4 regions of the Alicyclobacillus tolerans genome follow, and region 2 is predicted to be linked to each of the others. Evidence: riboswitches for the same ligand, from Rfam matches in the RefSeq annotation. Region 2 holds a riboswitch; each other region holds the start of a gene.
The links. Region 2 has a riboswitch for cyclic di-AMP ahead of rplS (50S ribosomal protein L19). Riboswitches for the same ligand answer to the same signal wherever they lie in the genome.
Positions count from the first base shown of each region.

Region 1: linked by a shared signal. The riboswitch ahead of ACOJUR_RS05185 (C40 family peptidase) and the one ahead of rplS (50S ribosomal protein L19) in region 2 are both predicted to bind cyclic di-AMP.
Region 3: linked by a shared signal. The riboswitch ahead of ACOJUR_RS10190 (cell wall hydrolase) and the one ahead of rplS (50S ribosomal protein L19) in region 2 are both predicted to bind cyclic di-AMP.
Region 4: linked by a shared signal. The riboswitch ahead of ACOJUR_RS11225 (C40 family peptidase) and the one ahead of rplS (50S ribosomal protein L19) in region 2 are both predicted to bind cyclic di-AMP.

Region 1 covers NZ_JBMGNK010000002.1:1,040,017-1,046,165, forward strand. The annotation lists gene ACOJUR_RS05175 (FAD-dependent oxidoreductase) at 1-1,114, shown strand, start outside; gene ACOJUR_RS05180 (2-hydroxyacid dehydrogenase) at 1,179-2,165, shown strand; cyclic di-AMP (ydaO/yuaA leader) riboswitch at 2,327-2,494, shown strand; gene ACOJUR_RS05185 (C40 family peptidase) at 2,497-3,342, shown strand; gene ACOJUR_RS05190 (hypothetical protein) at 3,534-3,671, shown strand; gene ACOJUR_RS05195 (hypothetical protein) at 3,882-4,142, shown strand; gene gnd (phosphogluconate dehydrogenase (NAD(+)-dependent, decarboxylating)) at 4,291-5,187, shown strand; gene ACOJUR_RS05205 (YojF family protein) at 5,378-5,728, shown strand; gene bshB2 (bacillithiol biosynthesis deacetylase BshB2) at 5,786-6,149, shown strand, end outside.
Region 2 covers NZ_JBMGNK010000002.1:1,497,900-1,504,048, forward strand. The annotation lists gene ACOJUR_RS07375 (O-antigen ligase family protein) at 1-964, shown strand, start outside; gene ACOJUR_RS07380 (hypothetical protein) at 942-2,606, shown strand; gene ACOJUR_RS07385 (hypothetical protein) at 2,593-3,345, shown strand; cyclic di-AMP (ydaO/yuaA leader) riboswitch at 3,407-3,540, shown strand; gene rplS (50S ribosomal protein L19) at 3,979-4,320, shown strand; gene ylqF (ribosome biogenesis GTPase YlqF) at 4,480-5,370, shown strand; gene ACOJUR_RS07400 (ribonuclease HII) at 5,529-6,149, shown strand, end outside.
Region 3 covers NZ_JBMGNK010000002.1:2,024,296-2,030,444, reverse strand. The annotation lists gene ACOJUR_RS10205 (LSm family protein) at 1-50, shown strand, start outside; gene ACOJUR_RS10200 (G5 and 3D domain-containing protein) at 157-1,017, opposite strand; gene ACOJUR_RS10195 (DMT family transporter) at 1,159-2,073, shown strand; cyclic di-AMP (ydaO/yuaA leader) riboswitch at 2,169-2,339, shown strand; gene ACOJUR_RS10190 (cell wall hydrolase) at 2,352-3,068, shown strand; gene ACOJUR_RS10185 (C40 family peptidase) at 3,180-4,025, shown strand; gene ACOJUR_RS10180 (DNA-3-methyladenine glycosylase family protein) at 4,401-5,321, shown strand; gene ACOJUR_RS10175 (permease) at 5,330-5,827, opposite strand; gene ACOJUR_RS10170 (glycosyl hydrolase family 18 protein) at 5,855-6,149, opposite strand, start outside.
Region 4 covers NZ_JBMGNK010000002.1:2,217,595-2,223,743, reverse strand. The annotation lists gene ACOJUR_RS11260 (Dam family site-specific DNA-(adenine-N6)-methyltransferase) at 1-224, opposite strand, end outside; gene ACOJUR_RS11255 (DUF488 domain-containing protein) at 303-701, opposite strand; gene ACOJUR_RS11250 (FMN-binding negative transcriptional regulator) at 886-1,494, shown strand; gene ACOJUR_RS11245 (alpha/beta-type small acid-soluble spore protein) at 1,611-1,799, opposite strand; gene ACOJUR_RS11240 (DUF1284 domain-containing protein) at 1,889-2,326, shown strand; gene ACOJUR_RS11235 (globin domain-containing protein) at 2,362-2,733, opposite strand; gene ACOJUR_RS11230 (anti-sigma factor family protein) at 2,974-3,489, shown strand; cyclic di-AMP (ydaO/yuaA leader) riboswitch at 3,517-3,638, shown strand; gene ACOJUR_RS11225 (C40 family peptidase) at 3,640-4,236, shown strand; gene ACOJUR_RS11220 (FMN-binding protein) at 4,491-5,039, shown strand; gene ACOJUR_RS11215 (FAD:protein FMN transferase) at 5,040-6,023, shown strand; gene ACOJUR_RS11210 (RnfABCDGE type electron transport complex subunit D) at 5,981-6,149, shown strand, end outside.

The sequences.
Region 1 (6,149 bases), 460 kb from region 2:
CGTGTTAACCTATTGTGGTTTCTTTGCTCAGCAAGATCCTCTATTGCAAGTCGTAGGTGGAGTAGGAAATGAATTGCTTGAACGGCTGCGTAGATATGGCGTATATCGGGAGCCTTATCGCAATCCTCGCACTGGAAACGTTATAGTTCCACTCGATAGTGAATTAACGAAATTGGCATTGGACGATCTCGTTCTTCAACATCGTGTGACGCCCTTACTACATTGTCAGGTGATTGAAGTGGAGCGCAGTGGAGACTGCGTATCAACGGTCATTGGCTACGATCATGCGGGAAAATTGAGGATATCAGCGCAGGCGTTTGTCGACGCAAGTGGTGATGCTGACTTGTCAGCCTTGTCCGGAGCAGAAGTTGTTCAGGGTAGTCCGGAAGGCATGGTACAAGCAAGTACATTGGTGATGCGTATTGGTGGAGTCCATCCATCAGTTTCGCTGGACAAGTCCATATTCGAGCAAGCTATTCAGAAGGCCAAGCAAGAAGGTTATCATCATTTAAGTAAAGAGCGTGGTATGCTTTTGCGTCTGCCTAAGTCTGGGGATGTTTTGGCGATGTTTGCGGATGAGGACGTGGATGCCTTGCAATCTGCTCAATTGACCAAAGCAGAAATTTCTGCAAGAAAACAGGCGTGGGAGTATATGGACGTCTTCTGCAAGTATATCCCAGGATTTGAGAACGCTTATTTAGTGCAAACAGGTCCAGCTATGGGAGTGCGTGAAACCAGACACGTACTTGGCAATTACATACTTTCCGGTGAAGATGTTGTGAACGGTATTCGACATGATGATGCAGTAGCACGGGGTGGCTGGCCCATTGAGATTCATCGACCGGGAAAACCAGCGGAATATCTTTCCATTAAGAATCAAGCATACTACGACATACCTTTGCGTTCACTCACCGTACGTGGTTTCAAAAATCTTTGGTGTGCCGGCCGAATTATTTCTTGTGATGCATTAGCTTTTGCATCTGTTCGAGTCATGGGTACTGCATTTGCCACTGGCCATGCTGCCGGAGTAGCAGCTGCCTATTACGCGGCTACAAAGAAGTATGATGTCACTGCTATTCGTCAGGAACTGATTCAGCAGGGAGCTTTGATATAATCCCGTTGAGGCTAGCAAGCTAGAAAGACTATCTGCAGAACTTCAGAAAATGGGGGAATTCGCTGTGCGCAAAGCTAAAGTATACGTGCCTGATACGGTAGCTGTAGAAGCGATTGACATGCTGCGGCAAGATTTTGAAGTTGTCTATACCCCCAAAGAAAATGCTGTTACGCCTTTGTCTGAATTGCTGGAACGATTGCAAGATGTGGATGGCCTGCTTGTATATCCACGCGTTCCGATTGACAAGAATTTATTGGATCAAGCACCAAATTTAAGAGTAGTAAGCAACATAGCTGTAGGGTATGACAATTTCGACTTATCGGAAATGGCGAAACAGAAAGTGGTTGGCACCCATACTCCTGATGTTCTGACTGAAACTACAGCAGATTTAGCCTTTGGCTTACTTCTCGCCGCAGCAAGACGCATACCTGAGGCGGATGCTTTCGTCAAATCTGGGCAATGGCATGCTAACGTTCCGAATTTGCTGGCGGGTACAGATGTGTATGGGAGGATAATAGGAATTGTAGGCATGGGACGAATCGGCACCGCTGTAGCACGCCGAGCGTTGGGTTTTGGTATGCGCGTTCTGTATTACAATCGGAGACGCCGGTCAGATATTGAGAACACCATGCATGTGCACTATGTTCATTTAGCCCATCTTTTGCAGACGAGTGATTTTGTAGTTGTATTGACCCCACTGACTGAAGAAACGGTTCATTTGATTGGTCGATCACAGTTAGAGCAAATGAAACCAAACGCATATTTGATTAATGTAGCCCGAGGGAAAGTAGTAGATGAACAGGCTTTGATTTTCGCTTTACAAAATGGTTGGATTCGCGGAGCAGGTCTTGATGTTTATGAGAACGAACCCTTGCCATCAAATCATCCATTTTTACATATGAACCAAGTTGTCACTTTACCTCACATCGGGAGTTCGACAGTGGAAACACGCAAAGCAATGGCACTATTGGCAGCAGAAAATTTACGCTGCGCCTTGCTTGGCGAAAAGCCACCGCACATGGTTAATCCTGAAGTATGGGATGGTAAATAGTCACTGTCCAACAGCGATCAATCCAACTTCTTGATGGCTCTTTCTTCTTGTCCAATCAAGGCAAGTCTATTTAAATAGAAAAAAATTTTCATGAGGTGGCTAATTTATGGTAAAAAGGATTGACCAACCAAGCGATATTTCGGTATACTTCCGCCAGACGTCGACATAAAACGCCGAACCCTCTTGGCGTCGGGGGACGGGGGACATTCTTTTTTGGGGCGAATCCTAAAGAGCTGAATATTCTATTTTTTCTATGCTTTTTTGGTAGGGCGCTCACAAGCTGCGGCCCGAGCCCGTCAACTAACCTCGTAGGTGCACAGGGAGCTTAAGTGTGAAAAAAACAGTTAAATTTGCGCTGTCTTTTGCTGCGTTTGCAGCCATGAACACATCTGTCGTTTTTGCCGCCACCACATCTTTCACAGTTCAACCCGGAGATTCCCTCTACCTTATTGCTCAACGCTATCACACATCTGTTGCCAGCTTGAAAACTTTAAATCATCTCAGTGGAGACCTGATCTTTCCTGGTCAGCATTTGGAAGTAGAGACCAGTGATGTTGCTGGCGACTTGCAACCTGCAACAGTTTCTACACAAGTGGTAACCGTTCAACCCGGACAGAGTCTTTGGTCCATCAGTCAAGCGCATGGTGTTAGCCTCAGTCAGCTTGAGCAATGGAATCACCTCACCAACAATTCCATCTTGCATGTAGGAGAAAAAATTCAATTAAACGGCCCATCTTCATCTTATGCTACGGATAATCTCAGTGCTCGTAGTGGTGGACCCATGTCGACCAACTTGTCAGAGGCCGTATTAGGAGAAGAGATTGCCCAGTACGCCAGGCAGTATGTCGGCTACCCTTATGTGTATGGTGGAATGAGTCCCAGTGGCTTTGATTGCTCTGGTTTTGTCAAGTTTGTCTATGCGCATTTTGGTATCTATGTTGATAGAACCAGCTATGGACAATTTGCAGAGGGTGTACATATTTCTGAATCTGACTTGCAACCGGGCGATTTGGTGTTTTTTGACACGGACGGACATGGACCTTCCCATGTGGGCATTTATTTAGGTGACGGTGAATTCATCAGCGCACAAACTCCAACTTCAGGTGTTCAAATCGCTTCGCTTTACAATGAGTATTATTGGGCTCCCCATTATATTGGTGCTACAAGAATATACTAATCTAATGGTCTTGAAATGTGATTGAAATTGGCTGTATTTGATTTGAAAAAAGGGTTCGGAGTGCATCGTTTGTGAATGCACTCCTTATTTATGCATGGACAACTCCTTTTATGCTAGGCATAAACCGTTTCAGGCTTTTGGCAACAAGTCATACCATACTGTGAAATGTGCCGAGAAGGAGGTTGTCAATCATGGGTGTATTTGGTGGATACACACAGTGGGCAGTCGTATTTCTCATTATCTTTGTTTTGTTCTTCTTGCTTGTCCCAACTGTCAAAGCAGCAGGTTGTGGCTGTGGCTGCGGTGGAGCCTGCGGTGCACTGTATTAAGTGTAAAACTAGCGCCGGCGGGAGAAGACAGGGTTGTCTCTCCCGATTTTTGTTTGGAAACGTTGGTTGTGACAGGAAAATGTCAAAACAAAGCGAATCGATAACATGCGTCAGTAAAATGTTGATTACATAGCGGACTTAATGGAGAAAGAGCAAAAAAATATCGCATTCATCTTTTGATATTGATTTTATGTAGGGAGGTTTGCCAACTTGGTTTCTTATCAAGTTCCTCAATGTCGTGAATGTAAATCTCCGCTAACAGTCGTTGAGCACCATATTCATGAATATATGCGTCAAATACGCCCGAGTGGCAAAGCGGACAAGCCATTTAAAGGGTCTTTTCGTCATTATACGAATGAAATTTTAAAGTGTGAAAAATGTGGACAACGTTATTTGGCTAGAAGAGATGAACTAGGGCGCTTTTTAAGAGGGAAAAAAATAACTCGACCCATTGGAGCGCTAAAGCTTTGAATACTTGCTAAAGTTAGCAGTGCATGGTATGACCTGCGGTTTGGCAATCTAAATGAAAATCGTGCTGATTTTGCAGTGAGGAAAAAAGTGACATGGATTGATATAATCGGTCAGTGCGTAAATTGAGTGCAGAGAGGATGAAGTCACTGTGCAAGTTGGCCTAATTGGTCTCGGCAAAATGGGACATAATCTCGGATTAAATTTGATGGATCACGGTCATGAAGTCATAGCCTACGATATTAGCCAGGATGCAAGACGTACTTTTGAACAATCTGGTGGTCAAACGAAAGAAACCATTGCCGATTTGGTACTTTCTCTCAACCAACCACGCGTTATATGGGTTATGGTGCCGGCGGGAAAAATTGTCGATGAAGTGCTTGAGCAAGTGGTTGTTCATTTAGATGCTGAGGATATCGTTATCGATGGAGGTAATTCACATTACCAAGACACCTTGCGTCGAGCGAAAAATTTATTCTCTAAAGACATATACTTTTTTGATGTGGGAACTTCGGGGGGCACTTCGGGTGCGCGCCATGGAGCCTGTTATATGATAGGCGGCGATAAAGAGAAATTTGCACAGATTGAACCTCTTTTTCGCGATACGGCAGTGGACGAAGGCTATTTGTACACGGGCAAAGTCGGAAGTGGACACTACAGTAAAATGGTGCACAACGGAATTGAATATGGCATGATGGCAGCTATTGGAGAAGGATTTGAGGTGCTGCACCGCAGTGGTTTTGAGTATGATTACAGAGCTTTGGCGCACGTCTGGTCGCATGGCTCTGTTATTCGCGGTTGGTTGATGGAGCTGACAGAGAAGGCGTTTGAAGAAGATCCGCAACTCGATTCTATTCGCGGTGTTATGCATTCTTCAGGAGAAGGAAAATGGACGGTTGACGAAGCCTTGAATTTGGAAGTTCCTACACCTGTGATAGCCATGGCCTTGATGATGCGTTATCGATCACGTGAAAATGATACGTTTACCGGCAAAGTGGTTGCAGCTTTACGCAATCAGTTTGGTGGACATGCTGTGGAAAAAGCATAACCATCCATATCTTTCTAGCGCGATCGAGATAAATAAATGAAAAGATGGATTTCTATATCAACTGCCACGGGTGCATTCCTTGGCAGTTGTATATTTTGTAGAATATGATGTCCAGCGAACAGGTTGAATTTCTTAGGTAACATACTTATAGTTAGATAGAGTTCATGGAAAGGCATAAGGAGGAGACGGGATGGGACCAATCCAACGGGTGCTCGCTGATGAAAAGTTGCAGTCGTTCGTCGGCCAAGAAGTCTATTTGCATCTGGAAACTACCAACGGAGCTTACGCCGGGAACAATCCCAGTGGCGGCATGGCCGTGTGTGCTTATATTCGCAATGTAAAAGTGAAATTTTCGCGTGCCTCCATTACCGGTCTTGGCCCCTATCGTGCGGGTATGAAAATGGACGGTGGCTGGATATATGCAGAAGGACTGACGGATTGGGAAGAAACGTCTGACGGGAAATTGCTCTTTGCAGGTTACGACAATGAGGGCAGGTTGGCTGTTTCTCTGGAGATCAGCAAAACACCCTTTCGTGTCTGAGATAGGCCAAAAGTGAAACTGTTCTGAGACCGTCCAGAAAAGAGAGGAGTTGGTAAAATGGAACGCGTAATGGTTGTGTTGCCTCATCCTGATGATGAAACGTTTGGATGTGGTGGTACAATTGCAAAGTTTGCCAAAGAAGGTGCGCAAATACTTTACATGTGTGGCACTTTGGGTGAAATGGGACGCAATATGGGGAAACCATTTTTTGCAACTCGCGAAACACTGCCCGATGTGCGTGCTAGAGAGTTAGAAGAAGCTTGTGCAGTGTTAGGAATTCAAGAAATCCAAAAAATGGGTCTTCGCGATAAAACGGTTGAATTTGAAGATGCTCATGAATTGGCTAACCGTATCCGTCAAGAGATGATTCGTTTCAAACCGCAGTTGCTGATTACGCATTTTCCCAAATACGGTGTTCATC
Region 2 (6,149 bases):
AGGGTTGCGGGATGACATTTATTACATGCTCTATACTTTTTTAATGCCTTTTGTTGTCGATGAAGAAGATGTGCCAAAGTTACTTCATGTTCTTGCTTCTACCGCTGTTCTAATTGGAGCAAATGGAATTTATCAGTATGTCACCAAAGCTCCGGTCCCCCAAGCGTTTAATGACGTCAACGAACATGTTCGTACCCGTGTCTTTTCTGTATTACAGAGTCCGAATGAAATGGGCGCATTTACAGCTATGACTTCACCACTTTTAATCAGCTTAGCTATTCGTGAAACCAATCGCTGGAGAAAAATGTTTTATATTCTTGGCGCTGTCTTTTGTCTAGCTTCGTTACTCTTCAGCTATACACGAGGAGCTTGGTTAGCTTTTGCGTTGTCATTGTTGATTACCGCGCTCATTTTTGAGCGGAGATTGTTACTGATTCTTTTAGTCGTAGGTGTTGTGGCATTCTTTCTACCATCTATACATCATCGATTTGCTGATTTGTTCTCACCGGTCTATTTTCTTAAATCAGCTGAAGCAGGCCGCATTGCCCGTTGGTTAACGGCGTTTGATCATATGGCGGCAAATCCTCTTTTTGGCGCAGGCTTAGGCCATTACGGAGGACAAGTTGCTGCAACTTATCGAGGTGGAATCTACTCCGATAATTACTACGCAAAGACATTGGGCGAATCTGGATTGGTGGGGCTTGTTCTGTTTGCTGGTATGCAACTTTCCCTTCTTTATGAGCTGTATAAAAAAGTTGCCAAAGCAGCTTGGGGACGAGATAAGTTTTTAGCTATTGGAGGATTTGCAGGTATTTTAGCGGTTGTGATTCATAATTTCACAGAAAATGTATGGGAATACAATCCCATGACAGCTCTGTATTTTGCTTTTTTAACTCTCTTACTGATTTGGGGATATGGGCGGTTTGGCAAGGAGGTGCAAGATGGACAAAACATTGAAGCGTAGTCGTCGATGGCTTTGGATTGTCTATCTGCTTTGGGCGCTGTTTGTCAATGCTATGAATCTTTGGGTTGTTAAACCATTGGTTGAAGATTTTGCTTTGCTTGGCGTACTGGCTGTCATCGTGATTATTGTGCTCTGGCTGACAACTATTCGCATCCAATCGCGCAAAAAATGGATTACTTTCACGCTGTTTGCTCTTTTGCTTGGTCAAGGAATTTCAAGCGTATCCTTTTATCCTACAGGGTTGCGTGTGCTTTTTACTGTCATCATGCTTCTGGGATTGTGTATTTTGGCTATATGGTTTACGAAAGCAGGTTGGAAGACCGTACTGGTTTCTGCGGCTGCAATTTTGCTGGTGAATCTATGGCTTCCCTACAGTGAATGGCCGTTTTTGACACATTTTAAGATCGTAAAATATGGAAAAATGAGTTTGATTCCTGGAGATATTCCTGCATTGCCTTGGTCGACCATTTCAACTCCGCAAGGACCTGCACTTGTCACTTTCAATCGTGTATTACCTAGCAATGCAGAACTTAGTGATTTAGCTAGTCAAGCTACAAGTAAGCCTGACTCTCTGTATAATCTTTTACAGACCGCTCAACACGAGTATGAGTTAATGGAAATACTTTCGGATCACGGCAAAGCAGTAGTTAAACCGCTACCGTTGAGTGATTTAGCTCAAGTTTCACTTTGGAATTTGGTGGCGCCTACATTCCCCTTGTCAGTTTCACATTGGAAGATTGTCAATCAACATGCCATTATGTATTTGACGGCTCCAGTTTCACCTGCCAGCGCCGCAGCATTAGGTTTAGAACCAGCCAGTTATTCAGGCAATTTTCTGGCTTTGGCTGCACAAACCTGGGAGCAAGATCAAGAGCAATGGAATCAATTATTATCTGACGCAAATGTTACACCTGCAAATCCACCCTTGCAGATTCAAGGAGGACTTTTGACCGGAAGTTGGCAAGGTCATACAGTGCAAGTTCCAGTCAAAACGCAAATTATTCTTGGTGAAGGCTCATTTACTCGACCAGGCGCCAATCAGGTATTGCTCGAAGGAGCCAATTTACTGCAAATTGTCAGTTTAACTCAAAATAAAGTAGTAGCTAGCTTCCATGCTTCGTTGACACAATCACTACCGCATGATATTGTGATTGGTCCGCTTACCAAGGGTGGACCAGATGCTATTTTTGTCAACGCTCAAAGAGCCTATATTTTGTCGGTCAATAGTGCAGGACAGTTTCGTACAGTATATGAGGCTCCCCTTGGTTCCTCGTTGCGTTTTGAAGCTGTATTACCTTCTGTTGGAAATCGAGCACCTGAAATTATCACGGATGATCCAAGTGCGATGAGAGACGTGCCAACTCGATATTTCTCTTCTTATCTATATCGAGATCATCAACTTTATCGAAATTGGCGTGTATATCGAACCAACGTTGTCAATGTAGAGCCTGTTCATTGGCAACCAGGTAAGGTTGATTTAGCTCTTTCAATATACGGAACGGGTGAATATTTAATCATTCAACGTTCGTATACGCCAGTACTCCCAGTCTCTATTGGTATTTTTATAATCATTGGTCTCATTGGCTGGGGACTGCGCTTGAATGACAGAAGAAAGCGGGTGAAAGCAGATGAAGTCCAATAAGCTATGGATTGTAGCTGCATTGCTTGGTTGTTTTGGACTGGTTGGATGTTCGCCAAAACCTCTGACCACCTTAAATCAAGTGCCACCCATTTCTTTAGCGAAAACGGATGCTGAAGCATGGCCCATCATTCAGACGGCTATTCACAAGGGGCTTCAACTTCATCAATATCAAATTAAGGCTAGTGTTAATTTAGTTGATAATTCTATAAATCCATCATTTACCGTCTATGGTTCAGTTGAAAAACCAAATGAAGTTTCGTTAGGTGTACATGAGGGAGACACGAATATTCAATTTTTTCAGCAAGGGCAGTCCGCATTCTCGTTTGTCAATGGTCACTGGACACCTTCTGATCCTTTGCCAAGCCCCGATGTATTTCAAACGTATGCTAAAGTGCTAGAAGGTGTAGAGAAGATGGGAACGCCTGTGTATCTGCAGCCTCAACAATATGTGGTAGACGAGTATTGCTGGGTGTTCACCATGATTGTCCCTGGTGTGGATGTGGAAAAATTAGCCACATGGGATGCGGGAGAAGTGTTTCCAGCCAGTTCGCATGTTTTAATGACGGTCATGGTCGGAAAACGCAGTGGTCAAATTCGTGAAGTAGAAACGAGTTCGGTGGGTTCTATATCGGAAGTGGGACCTATACAAATTTCTACAGACACCATTCTGTTTAACCTGAATAAAAAATACGCCAAGGTAAACATTCCTTTGTCACTTGTAAAACAATTCAAAGATTAGAGTTTATATCATTTCAGATATGCTCATCAGTTGGCAAAACAAGCAAAGAGGCATATAATAAAGTATGCCGTCGCTGAATTCCTAAGAGAAGCGGAGAACCCAATCACAGGGGTGAATCATCAGTCTTTCACTGATGTAGGGAATGCCTGCTCCCGAACCCGTCAGCTAACTCCGTAAGCGTTGCGGGCAGTTTTACAATGGTGGCGAGTAATCGTCAATTGTAACTTTTAAGAAATGCTTCTTTTTAGGAATGCCGCGATGGACTTTTCCATCGGGGAGTTGGTAAGCATGAACAAACATGCAGAGCTCCCACAGTGGGAGCGAGATATGGAGATTTTGCATCATTTGAGGAAGATGCGTTCCTCGCAGCAAGCACGGAATTCAGTCTCTAAAATGCTGGACGAAGACAAAAAGCTAAAAGTAAAGTTTTCTACTCGCACGTCTCCATCTTAATACATGCATTTTGAACAGGTAGTCGTACGACTACCTGTTCTATTGTACCATTTTATATTAGGTGAAATTTTTAAAAAATTGACCTTGATGAATTTATATGGTATATTATCGCGCGTGATCTCGACGGTCCGCTGCTTGCAAACAAGCATGAACGTCGAAGGTAAGGGAGGAAAATCCTAGATGAATTTACTTCAAGAAGTAGCGCGGGAACAATTACGTACAGATATTCCTAGTTTCCGCCCGGGAGACACGTTGCGTGTGCACGTGAAAGTTCGTGAAGGTCAGCGTGAGCGTATTCAGGTTTTTGAAGGCGTGGTCATTCGGCGTCGTGGTTCAGCCATCAGTGCTACCTATACTGTGCGCAAAATATCTTATGGTGTTGGTGTAGAAAGAACATTTCCATTACACTCTCCAAAGGTAGAAAAGATTGAAGTTATGCGTCGCGGTAAAGTTCGTCGAGCGAAGTTGTACTATTTGCGTGGATTGTCTGGCAAGGCTGCACGCATTAAAGAAATTCGCTAGTTTAAGCCGTACGCTGATTTGCGTTAGTAAAAGTAAATGCGTTAAGAAAGGGCCGGGTGGCCCTTTCTTAGTTTTAGTATTTCAGTATACGTTTCATCTGTGGTAGTTTATCGGATCTGATTTCAACAGAAAATTATATGTGATGGAAGTGAAAAGATATTGCAAACGATTCAGTGGTTTCCTGGACATATGGCCAAAGCACGTCGGGAAATTCAAGCTTCCATAAAAATGGTTGATGCAATTATTGAGTTAGTCGATGCGAGATTGCCAATGGCCAGTTCCAACCCTTTGCTGAAAGATTTAATTGGAGCACGGCCACGCTTGCTTGTGATGACTCGCAAGGATCTGGCAGATGAAAGCCAAACGAAGCAATGGTTGCAGAAATTTGAACATCAAGGTATTTCAGCTATAGCTGTCGATGCGCAAACGGGTAGTCAAGTACAGCGGATTATTCCTGCTTTAGAAATGGCAGCTAAGGCTAAACGCGAACGGGAAGCGCGTCGGGGCATGCGACCACGTCCTCTGCGTACTATGGTGGTGGGTATACCCAATGTGGGCAAATCATCGTTAATCAATAGATTGGCTAAACGTTCTGCTGTAAAAACAGGTGATCGTCCGGGAATTACAAAAGCCCAGCAGTGGGTACGTATAGGTAGCATTGAATTGCTGGATACCCCTGGAGTGCTTTGGCCCAAAATAGATTCCCCTGAAGATGGGTATCTCTTGGCTATGAGTGGGGCTATAAAACCAGAAATTTTAGATCATGTAGATTTGGCGTTACATGCACTACAATTCTTAATTCGATATTACCCGCATCTGGTTGAAGAACGATGGCAAATTGAAGCGCGCTCCTATGCTTCATATTCTCTCGATGAACCTGAAGGAGCGGAAGCGTTTTTAGATTTGTTTGAAAAAATGACCCGTATGAAAGGCATGTTAATGTCTGGTGCGCGTCCGGATTTAGAACGTATGGCAGAGTCTCTACTTCGTGAGCTGCAGACGGGTAAACTGGGCAGAGTGTCTTTTGAATGGGTACACGGGGAAGAATAGAGTGCTGAGTAGAATGAATCAGCCATTAACGGATAGATTATTATTGATGATCTCGATAGAATAAGCAGTGTCTTTTCAATGTTAAACGGTTGCTAAGTTGATATGGCAAAATTGCTTTTTATTGAAAGGATAAAGTTTGAAAATCAAAGGTGGTGTACATGCTGGTTCGTTCTTGGCAAATGGAACGTTGGCTTGTAGGTTCAAAACAAGTTTTACTTGCAGGAGTAGACGAAGTAGGTAGGGGGTGTTTAGCGGGGCCTGTTGTTGCAGCAGCTGTTATTTTTTCTCCAGATGTTCCAATAGCAGAACTTCAGAGTATCACAGATTCGAAAAAGTTGACCGCCAAAAAAAGAGAGGTTTTACTGGAGAAAATTCAGGAAATTGCTCTCGATATTTCAGTAGGGGCGGCTAGTGTACAAGAAATTGACCATTTGAATATACGTCAAGCTAGTTTATTAGCTATGCAACGGGCTGTTCAAGGGTTAAAATGGACACCAGACTGGGTATTGGTAGATGGAAATGATAGTTTACAAAACAGAGTGAACTCACTAACTCTGTCCGTTATTAAAGGGGATATACGATGCTTATCCATTGGTGCCGCTTCTATTGTGGCGAAGGAATGGAGAGATCGTTACATGAAAAATCTTTCAAAGGAATACCCTTTCTATGATTGGGAAAATAATGTGGGTTACGGCACTTCTCAACATCTTGATTCTATGAATATTTATGGTATTACGCCCCATCATCGTCAATCTTTTTCTCCTGTTCAAACGATAATG
Region 3 (6,149 bases), 530 kb from region 2:
TGCCCTGGCTTGCTATAGCTGCATTTTGGCCATGGGCTTGGTGGTGGTAAGTTCTGCTTTTGTATGAAGCACCAACTTTTCCTCATGGTAGCCGGCTCCCTTCGAGCCGGCGTTACTCATATATCATCTGCTAAATTTACGGTGAGGGATTTGAACTTAGGATGCTGAACCAGGCTTCAGCACGTACAGTGTGAGTGTCCTTCTACCAAAATCCAACGCCTCTTGTTCGGTAGCCATACAGATGTCTATTCGATCTCCCTGAATAGCGCCTCCCGTATCGGCAGCAATTAAGTCTCCAAATCCAGGGATATAGACCACCGAACCGAGGGGGATGACAGACGGATCGACCGCGATAACGCCTGGTTCAGCAGGTCTTCCTGTTGCAGTAATTCCGCCTGCAACGTATGCCGTAGCAACCACCGTTAAAGTTTCGGCACTTTGCAAATTATTGCTGCTTCTCGTACTGAGCGTACTTTCAGGATTAGATTGATTGTAAGTTTGGGATTGAATAGGTGGTAAAACTGGAGCAATCCCTTCTAAGAGAACACGGGGAGTTGGGGGGCGGATGGTTTGAACGTGTTCGGCCTGTTGCAACATACGACCATCTAAAAAAACGCGCACCTGTTTAATCTCAGCAATGCCTTCTTCGCCAGAGTGCAAGACGTGGTATTGACCTACTGGCAAACGAGTTGTTTTTTCTATAAAGGTTTCAAATGGTAATCTTCGTTTGCTGATGGTGGTTACCACATGTTTTTGCATAAACCGATGGTCTGTATGAAGACTTGTCATGAACGATTTTTTAGAGTTTTCTTTTTTTTGTAATCTAATTTTTAGCCATTGTGATTTATTTTGCGCCTGTAAATTAGAATTTTCATTATTGATATAAATTGAATTCGCTTTCGGAAACAGGGTAGTAGTTTCCTGATGAGAAGCAGGAACCAATGTAGTAGCTCCATCGGCAATCAGCGAGGCAATCAGAGCTGAAATGGTTACCGGCATCATACCTGGCTTAAGCAATTGCTCACCCCTATCGAAAAATAATGAATTGGATTGGCTGGTTTGTCATTCAGACTATGCACCAGCCTCTCTTTTCATGACAGAGTTTTTACCGTATCTTTAGGTTTGCAGTTCTCGTTTGGGAAAAGAGGCACAATACATATGAATAAACCTATAGCTTTGATTTCTTTAATCCTAGTTACATTGGTTTGGGGAGTAACATTTACTTTAACGAAATCAGCACTTTCGGATGTACCTGCCCTGCCACTTTTGGCGATCCGCTTTCTATTAGCTAGTTTTTGTATGCTGCCCTTCGTGTTTTGGAAACGTGACCTGCGAAAACAAATGAATTGGCAATCGACGTGGATAGGTGCAGGAATTGGTCTGGTATTAATGCTTGGTTATGCCTTGCAAACTTTTGGACTAGAGACTACTTCACCCGCAACAAGTGGCTTTTTGACAGGACTTTCAGTGGTCATGGTACCGTTTATCAGTTCGGTTATTCAGAAAAAAAAGAGAATGGGTGTCCGTGTCTGGGTGGGAACATGGTTCGCAGCAGGCGGTTTATATCTACTTTGTGGACCAGGATTAATTCATATGCAACCTGGCATCCTGGAAGGTTTATTTTGTGCGTTGTTTATGGCGTTACAAATCGTCATGGTAGAAAAGGCAGCCCCTTTCATCTCACCTCTCTATCTGGCTTTTGTTGAAATTGCAACCATGTCAATTTGTTTTTCAATATACTCCTTTTTGGTCTACCCTCATTCAGTATGGAATCTGGCAAATTGGTTGCAGCCCAAAGTGGTTATTTCTCTGCTTGTCAACGGCATTATGGGTACCTCTATTGCTTATTGGATTCAAAATGTTGCTCAACGTTATTTGAGCGCTTCTCAATCTGCAGTTATTTTTACGTTAGAACCGGTATTCGCTGCTCTTGTGGCTTGGCTTTTAGATCAGCAGAAGTTAGGTTTCTTCACATGGTTCGGAGCTTTTTTCATTTTGCTAGGCATGTGGTTGAGCGATACTTCCATTCGATGGAAACTAACATGGAAAAATCATGATGAAATCAGTCAATGAGGTAGAAAAATGATAATGTTTATATAAAAAATGGTAATCAAGTAAATTATTTTAGAATGAATTCAATAATTTTTTATGTTAGCTTGTTAGTAATCTTCTGCTTCAAGCCGAATCGCTGATAGCAGCGTACGGGGGATTTTCAGTATGAAGGTGCGGGAATGATGCAATTGCCCGATCGCCTTCTAGGGGTGAATCCAAATTTGGACAGGCGTACTCGATCGCCTGAACCCGACAGCTAACCTCGGAGGCAATTCTCGAGAGGGAGTCGTTTACACATTATGTTGAAAAAACAATTTTTAAAGAAGCGAACTTTGCAAATCGCTGCTCCGGTCGTAGCAGTATCTTTTTTTGCGGCCACACATATGACGGTTGCCCATGCAGATACGATGTCAACGTACACCGTACAAGCAGGCGATACATTATGGAAAATTTCTCAAGCCTACCATATCTCTCTAGCTTCATTGGAAGCAGCTAATCCTCAGGTCACTCCGCGCGATATGTTGATTGGCACAGTACTGAATTTGCCAGTCTCAAGCCGTACATCTTCTTCTATTGTGGCCAACACCAACCAAATAAATTCAAGTTCATCTCCAACCGCAAATGCTGATGATTCAGAGGCTACGTACAATAGTAATCTATATTGGTTAGCCCATTTAATTTCTGCTGAAGCTCAGGGTACCCCGCTCAATGCTCAAATTGCAGTGGGGGATGTTGTCTGGAATCGTATGCAAAATCCAGATTACCCAAACACTGCTTATGGGGTAATATTCCAGAAAACGAACGGTTATGCGCAGTTTACTTGTACCACGAACGGTTTTATCTATCAGACTCCTGTGGCTAGCGCTTGGACCGCTGCCGAAGATGTGTTGGACAACCATGAAAATCTAGTACCTAATGCGTATGTTTTTTATAATCCATCCAAAACCGCTTCTAACAGTTGGGTCTGGGATCAACCAACCATTGAACAAATTGGGCCGTTTATTTTTGCACAGTGATGATTTTGTAGAAAGCCATCACTGGTTAGATTTTTAAAAAGTTTATATTTTATTTGCTAAACTTATATAACAGAAAATTTTAAATAATAAAATAAAAAAGAGGTGCATTTTGTGAAAAACAACAGATTTGCCAAATGGTTTTGGCAAGGCGCTGGCGTCTTGGCAGCTGCATCAACAGTTCTCGCCTTTGTTCAGCCAAACGAAGTTTGGGCTGCAAATCTGTCGTCCAATTCCAGCGAATATGTAGAGACGAATCACGGTTGGGTAGACATGTTTCGCTCACCATCTATCTATTCTCCTGTGGTAGGTAAATTAGAATTATCGGAGCAAGCACCGTTGGTAAAAAAATATAACAACTACTGGTATGAGGTTGATTGGCAAGGTCAAGATGTTTTTTTGACCACGAGTAGCAGGTTTGTCCATCTGGTAACAACCGATAGTACTCAAACAGTTGCTCCTTCTTCAACAAACACTGCATCATCGGATCTTTCAGCAAATACGACTGTAAACACAAATGGATTGAGTTCTGCAACCTCTCCTTCGTCATCTTTGCCAGAGTGGAAAATAGAGGCTAACAAAGTGATTGCTGTAGCCCGTACCCAACTGGGTGTCCCTTATTGGTGGGGGCATCAGGTTCCTGGTGTAGGTTTTGACTGCTCAAATTTTACGGCTTGGGTTTATCGGACTGCTCTTGGCATCCGCTTTTCATCGTCGTCCGTATATCAACGTTATCATGTAGGAACACCTGTTCCACTGTCGCAAATTCGTGAAGGAGATTTGCTTTTCTTCCGAACAGCCAATAACCCGACAGGTGGAGGACATGTGGGGATTTATGAAGGTAACGGAATGCTCATTGAAGAAGGTGGGGGATACGGAAAAGTAGTCCAAGTTCCACTGTATTCGACTTGGTTTGGGCATGCTTTAGTTTTTGCTCGCCAGGTCATTCCTAACTCCTAACCAGATGTTTGTCAATCGGGCGAATGTCCATGGCATAAATCTGGACTGCTACGTACTGTAAGAGCAGAAACCGCTCAAGGGAGGTGCTCTTAGATGTACGGAGTATTTGGAGGATATACTCGCTGGGCTGTAGTATTTCTCATCATCTTTGTGCTCTTTATCCTGCTCGTGCCCTATTCGGTAACTACCTGCACCACAACACCGGTTGCGTAATTTAACAATTTTTACAAATTCAGAACAAAAAACTGTCCCTGCAGGGGCAGTTTTTTGTTTCAAAACAGGAAGGACAATGAGAGATTTGCTGAACAGTTTGGAATTCCTTAATCTATTGATGAGACGTTTCTCATCACTTCCGTCTGAAAAGGAGATCCGTTCATGATTTTTCTTGTTGATCTTCCCCAACCGTTTGATTGGGACGCTACCATAGAGCGGTTTGCCGTTCGAGAAGATATTACAGTCCATGTTCAGGACCATACGCTCATTCGTACTTTTTGGACGGGAAATAAACCCATTGTTTACCGTGCTTCCGCAGTCAAAAGCCGCTGTATGGATAGTGTGTTGAAGATAGAGACCAATCGCAACCTTTCTTATCAAGAACAAACAGAATTGAAGGCACATTTGGCACTCACACTCAGTTTTACAGACGACGTAGAAGCGATGTATGAGACATTGCAACATACACCTGCAGCCATACTTTTTGAACGCTTTCGCGGGTTGCGTCCAGTACACGATCCAACGCTTTTCGAATCGCTCATCCGTACCATCATCGGGCAACAGTTAAACACTAAATTTGCTGCCACTCTTGTGAATAGGCTGGTTCGATTAGCGGGTGATCACGTTGAAAATCCATTTGTAGAAGAAATTTTCACTTTTCCAGCCGCAGAATCCTTATTGCGATTTTCTGTGGATGATTTACGGCAAATACAATTGAACAATCGCAAGGCCGAGACAATACTCAGCATTGCTCGAAGTGTGGTTGAAGAACAACTGCCGCTTGAAAAATGGCGTGGTATTTCTCGCGAGGAGTGGTTTGAGCGTTTACTGCCGGTGAAGGGAGTGGGTTTCTGGACAGTGGAGTGTCTGCTGCTTTTTGGGGTGGGAATGCTTGATGAATGGCCAAGCGCAGATGTGGGATTGCAGAAGGGTCTTGCCAATCTTCTTATTTTGCCGGATCGTCCCAATCTTGATGAAACCAAGCGACTCGGTGAGATGTTTGCTCCTTTTCGCAGTTATGTCACTTATTATGTATGGCACAGTTTACGTCATCCATTACCAGGCCATACGTCAAATAGATAAATGGGTGTTTAAGTTAGGAATATTTTAGAAATCCATTCAAGGAGGAGACCACCTATAATCGAAACAATAAAAGAGACAACTGCTCGTAATATCGTATAGGGAACTCCAAGAAAAGGAAATTCAGCAGGTATGCGTGGTAAAGAGACAAGCTGCCAAGATGTAAGAAAACTGAAAACCGCCCCTGGAGCTGCTTTGGCGTTTAAAAGTCCAGCGGCTAAAGGATAAACTGCCCAGCGCGATCCGGTTCCCATCAGTCCAAAAAGTGCTCCTATGATGATTCCAGACAATCCACTTTGTGGTCCAAGAAATCGGGCAATGACTTTTGTATCTATAACCTGAGAAATGAGACCTGCGATAAACATGGATACAAGCATCCATGGCATCGCTTGAATCAACATGGATAAACTGGATTCTACACCATCATGAGCCAATTCAGGTTTGTAGAACATAAGAATAGTGTAAGTGCCAATAGTACACAGACCTACTGTCAGCAGGATTCTGTCCAAATTTTATCGCCCCCTCCTACCCTACCCTCAAGTTACCACTTTCTGTAAATTATTGATCATGCTTGTCCATATTGAAGGTTGTGAAAATGGCAATGACCAAACAGCTACTCCAGCCAAACCGTCGTTATTGACAAGTTGAAGCTTGTCGGAAAATGTCTGTTGATTGGCATACCATACTTCTTCGGTTCCACCATTGACTGGATATTGAGCATACATAAGATCGAGACTTGGCTGATATTCGGATTTGGCTTGATGTTCAGCAAGAATCGAAGCAACACTGTCAAGTCCAACGGCTTCGCTGTTCACTGCCTGTCCATTGACC
Region 4 (6,149 bases), 720 kb from region 2:
AATCCATATTCTTTAAGTGTCATAAACAAGTGGATAAGGTCGGAATTCATATCATTAAGAATATTTTCTTTATAATCTGTATTAAGAAATACGGCAGCTGAACCCGCAAAAGGTTCAATTAAGCGTCGACCAGGCGGTAGAAGTTCTCGAATTTTATCCATGATGCGATGTTTATTTCCAGCCCACTTCAAAAAAGGTTTCATATACTCACTCCGCTCAGCCAAGCTGAATTACTATTTTCGAAAAAACCAGTGATTCATGGCTTGTTCAACAAGTTAACCCTAAGATGAAATTTTACCATTTTAGCAATAGCGATGATCATATAAACAATTTAAATAGTCAATTAAAAAATCATAGAGTACTACTGCATGATTGATTAACTCATTCTTGGCTCCGTAAACGAGTGTTACGGGGCTTTCTGTCACCCATTTTTTAATTTTATTTAGGGCTTCTTGGTGACTTAGACTAGTTGTTAATTCTTGATTATAGAGAATACGAAATTCAGAAAACCGTTGTGCAGGATTTTCATGAAACCATTTCCGTAATCTATCTGTTGGTGCAATTTCCTTTAGCCAAATGTCAACGTAAGCCTCCTCTTTTCGAATTCCTCGCGGCCATAATCGATCGATTAATATACGTGTACCGTCAGAAGGATCAGTTGGTATATAAATACGTTTTAAGTACAAGTTTTCATGTTTCATACCAGGCATAATCCTTTCAATTCATAGTTCATTACTGAAAAGATGATTCATAAAAAGGTAACACAACATATACAAAATTTCTGTTGTGAAGTAACCCATGGTCTCAAAGGAGCTTGCGTCAACATGTTACAATTTTTTGTGAGCGGATCGTCCAAATCGGTGACGAGCGAGGGAGTGAGTGGGAGTGTATATCCCAAAATCGTTTCAATGGCAAGATGAAGATGAAATTTCAGAGTTTATAACTCGTCATTCCTTTGCCTTACTTATAACTTCAGAGGACAATCATCCTCTTTGCACACATCTACCCATGTACTATGACAAAGATAAACAAATGCTGCTTGCGCATATGGCCAAAGCCAACTCTCAATGGAGAGCAATGGATGGTAGCCCTTGTTTATGTATCTTTTCTGGCCCGCATGCATTCATTTCACCGGAATGGTATGATCTTCCTCAATCGGTACCAACTTGGAACTATGTGGCTGTACATATTCAAGGAACCTGTCGGTTGGTTAAAGACGAAATCGAGTTAGAAGAAATTCTTGAAAAACTGATATATGCATATGAACCACATTCAAAACTTCCTATGGATTCTAAGCAGCATTATTATCAACAAATGATGAAAGCTATTGTAGGTTTTAAAGTTGAGATTGATTTAGTTGAAGGTTGCAAAAAATTGAGTCAGAATAAACCTTTAGCTGTTCAACAACGTGTAATTGAACAATTACAGGCGAAAAATGATTGGAATGACGTCCAAGTTGCTCGCTGGATGCAGAAAAATATTGTTCAAAAATAAAATCAATCTTCTTCAAATGACAGTGGGAAGGAATATCCTTATTATACGCGAAAGCCTATCCGTGTGTATGGATAGGCTCGCTAAGAATTATTTTCTAAACCAAAGGTTTTCCTTGCTTACTTCATTTGGCCGGATAATTGACTTTCTGCATATGCGACCAAACGTTTGGTGATTTCCCCACCTACGGAGCCGTTTTGACGTGAAGTCGTTTCTGCTCCGAGATTAACACCAAACTCATTTGCAATCTCCCATTTCATCTGATCCAGGGCACGGCTTGGTACGAGTTTTTCGTTGTTGTTTGCCATTTTCAGTTCCCCTTTCAAAAATGATTTTGGACTGCAAAGTTATTATGTGAGAAGTTTAGTTTTCTATACACAGATTAAAAAATCGAAGGGTGACAGATTTGATTCGATTGCGCGGACATCATCTTTTATGCATGCTTGGCTTTCGAGGAATGGGTTATTCAAAAGAATTCGTGGAGCATATGAAGAATGTTTATAACCAATTGAGAATAGAGCCACAAACAGAAGTACTTATTGTCACGGGACCAGATGAATTGTGTCATTATTTTCCTGATAATCAATGTTATCATTGTGAAGATAAAAATGTTGCAGATCGCGATCAACAGATTCTAGTTAAATTAGGATTACACTCTGGTCAAAAACTGGCTTGGCAGTCAGTTGAAAGTAGAATTCGTCAGCATATGCATCCTTCGGATATAGCCGTACTTTGTAGTACGTGCAGTTGGCGCTCCTATGGAGTTTGTGAAGAAGGAGTTCAAAGAATTAAGGAAGGTTATTCATTATTACCACTCCCGAAAAAGTCAGTTTGAAATCTGATTTTTTCATTTTTTAAGCATTCCAATCTTCAACGATTAATCATATGTTGAGCCGTTAATCGAAGTCGTTCTAACATAAATTCCTGAACAGAATGGTCTATCCCAATTTGATTGAGTGACTCTTCCATACAACGTATCCATTCGCTCGCATGAGCTTGAGTAATAGGATGTGCAAGATGTTTGGCTCTTAACATTGGATGACCATACATATTTGTATAAAGCGAAGGCCCTCCAAAAAATTGAGTCAAAAACATCAATTGCTTATCACGCACAGGTTTTATGTCTTCTGGAAATAGAGGACGTAGGAGTTCATTTTTTTGGACTTTTGTATAAAATATGTCAACCAGATTGGCTATTGTATTTTGACCGCCAATCGCTTCATAAATAGATTTAACTTCCATACTCCAATAAGCCTCCTGCTTTTTCATTCAACCGTATATAATTTTGCTGCAGTATGCAAATTATTGGTGAAACAAGACATAAAGCAATCCATTGATGTGCGAATTTTGATCCAGTCAGTATTCCTACAAAAATGAAAAGAGAGATTGAGAAAATACTGGTCAAGTTTAGGGGTTTTTTCGTATAATGGGTCTACATGATGAGAAAGATTGGTTAAAACTGGGGGAGACGGGAGGCAATCCATGCAATTGTGTGATTTAAGCTTGAGATATGTGGCTGGATTACTTACCGAACTTGAAAATAAACGTTTTGAGCGCCATTTACAGAATTGTGAAAAATGTCGGCAAGAAGTTGAAGAATATGTATCTTACCGTAATCTCATGATTCAAGAAAACAAGAATCAGCAAATTACAGAAACAGACACGCTACTTACTCATGCTAAAGTGTATGTATTTCCTCAACGGCACTTACAAAATCAATCTCGAATGGGTAAAATATTTGGTTTAAAAGCTCGTTCCTTTTTTATAAAAGTACCCCAATCTATTGCGGCTTTAATGGTAATTGCTGTTGCTTTCTTTTCATTTTGGGCACATCTGCCAGCCCATCAAGTGGTCGTCAAAGCTGAGGGAATTGTAACTCGAGAAGTACCTCATTCCGTAACGGTGAAATTTGATTCAGTTTTGAGTAAAGCTCATGAATTAGAAAATCGTTTGGAAAACTATAGACTTCTTTCTAACTATTTTGCAATGAAATTATGACAAAGTGTTTGTTAGCATAAAGTCCGAACCAAAAAACAGCCGAATCCTATTTAGGGTACGGGGGATACAATTTGGGGTGAATGCGCCAACGCGCATGGGCGACCTCCGTCCTAACCCGTCAACTAACCTCGGAGGCAAGGGGAGGACTTTATGAAAATAAAAGCAGCCTTATTGGCTTTAACATCCATTGCAGTATTTTTGCCTGCTACCAGTCAAATTGCAATGGCAAAAACTTATCATCGTACACCCATTTATTCGTTTTCCAGCAATAGCTACGTCAAATCTCAATTGGCGTATAACGGTCAACTACCTCCAGGAGTCACTTATCAGCCATCTGTTCAACCGTTAGCTGGAATTCACGCGACACCAGAAGAGAAGTTTCAAGCTATATTGACAGTAGCAGAAAGTAAGTTAGGTACTCCCTATCGATGGGGGCATAACGAAGATAGAGGTCAGTATGGCTTTGACTGCTCTAATTTTACAGCCTATGTTTATCATCATGCGCTCGGCTATGTTATGAGTGGAGCTTCGCAAGTACAATATCACGATGTAGGTTGGCAGGTACCTATTTCGGATATGCAACCTGGTGATTTGGTTATTTTTAACCATGGTGGTCATGTTGCGATTTATATTGGAAATGGTCAGATGATTGAAGAAGGCGGCGGTTTGGGTAAAGTAGGTATTGCACCTTTACATCCTGGAACGTATTGGTACAATCACATCACTACTGTCAAACGTATGTTTTAAAAGTGAAACTTTCTATAGGGCTTGTTCCTCTCGTCATCTTTAGATGACTTTAATATGTTGCCTTATGGATAAACAGGTTTTTTCTTTCTCCTGTTTACATTTGGCAGAACATATTACAGGGGGACAAGCCCTTTTTTTTATTCATGACTCCACAAGTTCTTCATAACCATCGGACAAATACTTCAACACCTAGAAGGCCACTTTTATTAATCTATGACGGAGAATAGGAATCGGGTGAAAGTGGTGTTTATCGATTGCTCAAAACTACTCAATCCAAATGGTTAACATTATCTACAGCCGCTGTAGGAGCCATCTATGCTGCAGGTTTTTTCTATACGGAACCGACAGTTCAGGCATTAAATCCACAGATCTTAGATCAAAAAAATGCAAGTGAGTCCAACAAGGTATTCCATCAAATGGGAAAAGAACATCACGAGACTAGGTCATTCCACAAAGCATTATCATCAACAACAACTTCTGCAAATCATCAAACATCAAATTCAGACAAGTCTCAACATAAGAGCGATAGCAGTTCTCTTTATAAGGACGGTATTTACCAAGGAGTGGGCACGAACGCTTATGGTAGCGTCGGTGTTTCTGTAACGATACAGAATGGAAAAATCACTCAAGTGCAGATCACTCAATGTACCACTCATTATCCACAATCCGTTATTGATCCGGTTTTACCAAACGAAGTTGAAGCTAAGCAGACGTGGCAAATTGATATTGTCTCTGGAGCCACAGCAAGTACTCAAGATTTTGCTATGGCTGTCTATCAGGCTTTGCAAGCTGCAAAGGCTTAAATGGAGGAATTTATCCTGAGCAAAGAACTTCAACTCTATCATCATCAAGTGCTTGCTTTAGGTACAAAAGTTGATTTTTGGGTTTCCATAGAGGGTAATTCATCTGAAGATGTTAGAAAAAATTTGCAACAAGCAATTTCAGTTTTCAACATCGTAGAGGAAACCTGCAGTCGTTTTCTTGAACACAGTGTGTTACGACGTCTTTCACAACAAATTGGTGAGGATGTTCAAGTACCTGTTCTATTATTCGAGGTTATCCAATTCAGTTTAGAATTGGCCAAGATGACTCATGGACGATTTGACCCGACCATAGGTGGATGGCTAGAGAAGGGTGGTTTTGTCACAAATTATTTGACAGGAAACAAATTGGATTTATGCGAAAACATAGATTTTAATGCTTCCTATCGTGATGTAAAGCTTGATGTGGAGAAAAAAACCGTTCGCTTAATGAAACCGCTCCTCTTGGATGTGGGAGCTACCGCAAAAGGGCTAGCACTTGATTTGGTAGTTCATTGTTTTTCTGAATATCCAGGATTTTGTATCAATGCTGGTGGAGATGTGATCGCCAGAGGTATACAACCTAATGGTGAGCCGTGGAAGATTTCTATTCGCAATCCGTTTTCTCCAGAAAAGAAAATAGGATATTTACTTTTTTCCGATGCTATGTCTGTATGCACTTCTGGAGGCTATGAACGTCTTAGTCCCGTTATTAAGGGAGAACATCACATCATCTCTGGAGTAGATAAACAATCTCCTCACCATGTAGCAAGCGCTACAGTTATGGCTCCAAATGCTATGTTGGCAGATGGTTTTTCCACGGTGATGATGCTCCTGTCCCCTCAAGAAGGATTCCTTCGTCTGGAAGAGGCAGGTATTGAGGGATTACTTGTTTTATCTGACGGAAGTGTGCAAATGTCTAAAAAAATGGAGGACTATTGGCATTGCGAAAAAACAAACGTGTTCCAAAACGAAAACAACAAGTAAATTTGCATTCATTAAAAAAATATATGTCTACTCCTAAAGGGACTTTAATGGTCATTCTACTCCTGTTATCTGTTAGTAACTTTTTAGCGAGTGGCTCATTGACGGGAATTTTTCATATACTGATTG